Regions from separate parts of the Pseudomonas sp. AK181 genome, predicted to be linked through region 2. Evidence: riboswitches for the same ligand, from Rfam matches in the RefSeq annotation. Region 2 holds a riboswitch; the other holds the start of a gene.

Region 1 (2,198 bases), 290 kb from region 2:
CCCACAACTTGCCGCTCTGTGGCTCCCACGCCATGCCGTTGGGGTTGCGCAGGCCAGAAGCAAAAATGCGGTGCTGGCCGCTGGCGCGGTCGACTTCCCAAATGGCGGCGCGGCCCTGTTCGGCTTCCAGGCCGTTTTCGCCGACGTTGCTGTTGGAGCCGACGCTTACGTACAGCTTGCTGCCGTCCTGGCTGGCCACGACGTTTTTGGTCCAGTGGTGGTTCAAGGGGCCACCGGGTAAATCCACCACCTTGGTGCCTGGGGAGGTGATCGCGGTTTCACCCGGCTGATAGGGGAAGCGCAGCAATTTATCCGAATCGGCCACATAGAGGTCGTTGCCCACCAGGGCCATGCCAAACGGGGAATTGAGATTCTCCAGGAACACCGTGCGTGTTTCTGCCACACCGTCATGGTCGGCATCGCGCAGCAAGGTAATGCGGTTCGGGCTCGGTACGCCGGCGCCAGCGCGGTCCATGACTTTTTCCATCACCCAGCCACGTACGCCTTTGGCGTCGTCCGGCTTGGGCGGTGCATTGGTCTCGGCCACCAGCACGTCGCCGTTGGGTAGCACATAGAGCCAGCGCGGGTGATCCAGCCCTTCGGCGAATGCGGCCACTTGGGTGCCGGCGGCGGCGACGGGCTTGGCGCCTTCGGGCCAGCCGATGGCCGGGGCGATATTGACGGTGGGGATCAGCGTCTTGTTCGGCTCCGGCAGCCGGGGCGAGGGCCCGGTGCCATCGGCGACCTGCAGGGTCGAGCTTTCGCCGCACGCAGCGAGGCTGCCGGCGCACATGATCAGTAGGGCGAGTCGGGTTTTAGGCATGGTTTTCTCCTTGATACCTGTAGGGGTAGAGAAGCACGAACGGCGGATGGTTCAAGTACAAGGCCAGCTTTAATTGACGCTCCACCCCCAACCCACTAACCTTCGCGGCTTGTTCCAGGTGCTCTGTGGCGTACGCGTCGACGGAGTGAAACAGGGAAGCCGGTGAGTGAGCGCACTTGTACACAGTGCTGCCGCGATTCCGGCGCTGCCCCCGCAACGGTAAATGAGTCAAGACGGTGCTGTTTGCCACTGTATCGCGTGCGATATGGGAAGGCGCACCCTCGGCTGCTTTCTATAAAAAGCGCCACTCATGAGCCCGGAGACCGGCCTGGATCATCCAACAGCATCACGGTGGGCGATGCTTGGCTGTCTGATTTTTTCTTTTTCCTGCCCGCCGTTTTTGTCCAGCCCCAACGGAGAGCTGCCATGACTGATTCCCCCGACCGCGACGAACGCCACCTGGCGCGCATGCTGCGCAAAAAAGCCGTGATTGACGAGCGCATCGCCAATTCCCCCAACGAGTGCGGCCTGCTGCTGGTGCTGACCGGCAACGGCAAAGGCAAGAGCAGTTCGGCGTTCGGCATGTTGGCCCGCGCCATGGGCCATGGCATGCAATGCGGTGTGGTGCAGTTCATCAAGGGGCGTAACAGCACCGGCGAAGAATCGTTCTTCCGCCGCTTCCCCGAGCAGGTGCGCTTTCACGTGATGGGCGAAGGCTTCACCTGGGAAACCCAGGACCGCCAGCGCGATATCGCCGCCGCCGAAGCGGCTTGGGCGGTATCTCGGGCCATGTTGAATGACCCCTCCATCGGCTTGGTGGTGCTGGACGAACTGAACATCGCCCTCAAGCACGGGTATCTTGATTTGGACCAGGTACTCAGCGACCTGCAAGCGCGCCCGCCCATGCAGCATGTGGTAGTCACCGGCCGTGGCGCCAAGCCTGAACTGATCGAAATGGGCGACACCGTCACCGAAATGGGCATGCTCAAGCACGCGTTCCAGGCCGGTATCAAGGCACAAAAAGGCGTCGAACTTTGAATCAGCCCCGTCATTGCCCGGCCGTATTGATCGCCGCTCCGGCGTCCGGCCAGGGCAAAACCACGGTCACCGCCGCGCTGGCGCGTTTGCACCGCAACCTGGGACGCAAGGTGCGCGTGTTCAAATGCGGGCCGGACTTTCTCGACCCGATGATCCACGAACGTGCCAGTGGCGCGCCGGTTTACCAGTTGGACATGTGGATGGTGGGCGAGCAGGAAAGCCGTCGTCTGCTCTGGGAAGCAGCGGGGGAGGCTGACCTGATTCTCATCGAAGGCGTGATGGGCCTGTTCGACGGCACGCCTTCCAGCGCTGACCTGGCGCGGCACTTCGGTGTACC
Region 2 (2,198 bases):
CCAGGTCGTAGCCGTCGATGGCCGTAGCGAGTTGTTCCAGGCCGTCGAACGTGCGCAGGCTGGCCTGCAGTGCCAGGGCGTCGAGGATGATGATGCGGTTGTGTTTCACCGCGTCCATGTTGCGGGTGACGGGGTCGCTGCGCAGGAAGGCGAGTTTCTTCTCGTGGTCGTCGGCGGGGTAGCGGCGACGGTCCATGCGTGCAATCACCAGGAAGGTGGGGTTGGCCTTGGCGATGGTTTCCCAGCCAACGGCGGGCCATTCTTCATCGGACTGCACCACGTTGTGCAGGCCCAGGGTGTGCAGCATGAATTGCGGCACGCCTTTATGGCCGGCCACATAAGGGTCGCTGGCCATCTCGGCACTGGAGAACCACACCAGTGCGCTGGCCTGCTTCAAGCCTTTGCCCTGGGCGGTGGCGATGGATGCGGCCAGGCGCGCCTTGAGCTGATCGTTCAATTGTTGGCCGCGCGCCTGCACGTCAAAAATCTGCGCCAGTTGGTGGATGCTCTGGTAAATCGTCTCGATGCGAAACGGCTGCAACCGCGTGCCGTCGGCGCCGACCAGGTTGTCCTTGGCCTCGCAATCGGACGGCAGCACGTAGGTGGGGATCTTCAACTCATGGAATTGCTCACGGGTGCCGACCACGCCTTGCGGGCCCACCACCCATTCCAGTTCGGCGGCCACCAGTTGCGGGCGCTTGGCGATCACTGCTTCAAAGCTCGGCTCGTTGTTGGCCAGCCGCTCGATGCGGTCGTTCTGTGCTTTGTACTGTGGCAACACGTTGTTGAACCACAGCGACGTGCCTACCACTTTATCGCCCACGCCCAAGGCATAAAGCATCTCGGTGGCGGCCTGGCCGATGCTCACGCTGCGAGCGGGCGCTTGTTGGAAGGTCAGGCTGCTACCGCAGTTTTCCACGGTCAGTGGGTAGTGGCTTGGCGCGGCGTGTGCCAGGGCGCAGGCACTCAGGCCTGCGAGCAGGGCGGTAACACGTGGCAGCATGGGGCGATCTCCGAGTGAGCCATGGGTGCAGCTGGGGAGTTACGGCTCGGAAATACGCCCTGGGGCGCTACAGGTGCGCAGGGCCAGGATGTCCTTCCCGGACACCCCGCCGGTTAGTGATGTTGCTGGGCCGGCAGGTCTCCTGACTGATGCGTCATCGCCAAGCCCCAGCCTTCCCGGACGAGGTCCAGTGGCATTCAGGGGCAGGCTCAGCACCTACAGTTGCGGGGGCAGTTTCGATTGGCGCCTGGGCGGCGTTTCGAATTCCCTATTAGTCCCACGTGGGAACCGGCGCCGGTATGGTAAGCGATCAAGCCCTGTAGGAGCGAGCTTGCTCGCGAAGAACTTGAGAACACCGCGGGGCATCAGGCGCCCCTGCGTTATCGTTGACGGTCTTCGCGAGCAAGCTCGCTCCTACAGGGGGCACTGGTTAGAGTCGAATGTCTTGGGGGCCGCGGATCAGGGCCTCGATGCGCGTGCCGGTGGCGCGCTCTTCGTTGCTGAAGCCGTCGTAGTCAGCCAGTTGGCCGAAGCGAATGCCGGTCAATTGCTCGATCGCGATCACACTGCGCTGGTAGGTTCTGAGCTGGCCGAACACCAGGTCCAATTGGTCCAGCTCGCGGCGCTGGTCAATCATGTAGGCGCTGGCAGACGGTTTGCCGTCATCGCTGAGGTAGGCCACCACTTTCCAGAATGCCTGGGGGATTTTTACCCCGCGATACACGCGGTCGTTGTCGCTGAACACCGGGCCGCTGAACACCGTGGCCCGGGCTTTCCAGCGCTGGGTGTTGTCGAGGATATAGTCCTCGAGTTCCAGCCAGGTCTTCTGGTTGAAGCCGCTCATCTGCGGCGAGCAGTTGGTGAAGTGGAAGGTGTCGAGGTTGGCCGTGTTCGCGTCGTCGCCCCAGTTGGGGTCCTGGCGGCGCACCAGGTGGCCGCGGTCCAGGCCGTTGCCGGCGTACAGGTCTTCACCGACCTGGGCGTCGGTGGGCAGGCGGCCATCGTAGGCCCAGGTGTCGTTGCTGCGCACGATGTCCACATGCTTGGCGCCGTCGATATTTACCCCCACGTACAGCGCCAGTCGTCGAGAGCGCGACATGGTGATGGAGAAATGCGTGTAGTCCAGACGCTTGGGTTGCACGTCGCCCGCCAGTGGCTCGCCAACCGTGGGCCATGGCACCACGAAGTCGCTGAG

Evidence for each region. A riboswitch is a leader RNA that binds a small molecule or an ion and turns the genes downstream of it on or off. The one in region 2 is predicted to bind cobalamin.
Region 1: linked by a shared signal. The riboswitch ahead of cobO (cob(I)yrinic acid a,c-diamide adenosyltransferase) and the one ahead of V8689_RS18870 (ABC transporter substrate-binding protein) in region 2 are both predicted to bind cobalamin.

What each region holds. Positions count from the first base shown of each region.
Region 1 is NZ_CP146348.1:4,432,624-4,434,821, reverse strand. Features, by position in the region: gene V8689_RS20210 (PQQ-dependent sugar dehydrogenase) at 1-823, opposite strand, end outside; cobalamin riboswitch at 923-1,169, shown strand; gene cobO (cob(I)yrinic acid a,c-diamide adenosyltransferase) at 1,250-1,861, shown strand; gene V8689_RS20200 (cobyrinate a,c-diamide synthase) at 1,858-2,198, shown strand, end outside.
Region 2 is NZ_CP146348.1:4,142,298-4,144,495, reverse strand. Features, by position in the region: gene V8689_RS18870 (ABC transporter substrate-binding protein) at 1-1,003, opposite strand, end outside; cobalamin riboswitch at 1,119-1,311, opposite strand; gene V8689_RS18865 (DNA/RNA non-specific endonuclease) at 1,434-2,198, opposite strand, start outside.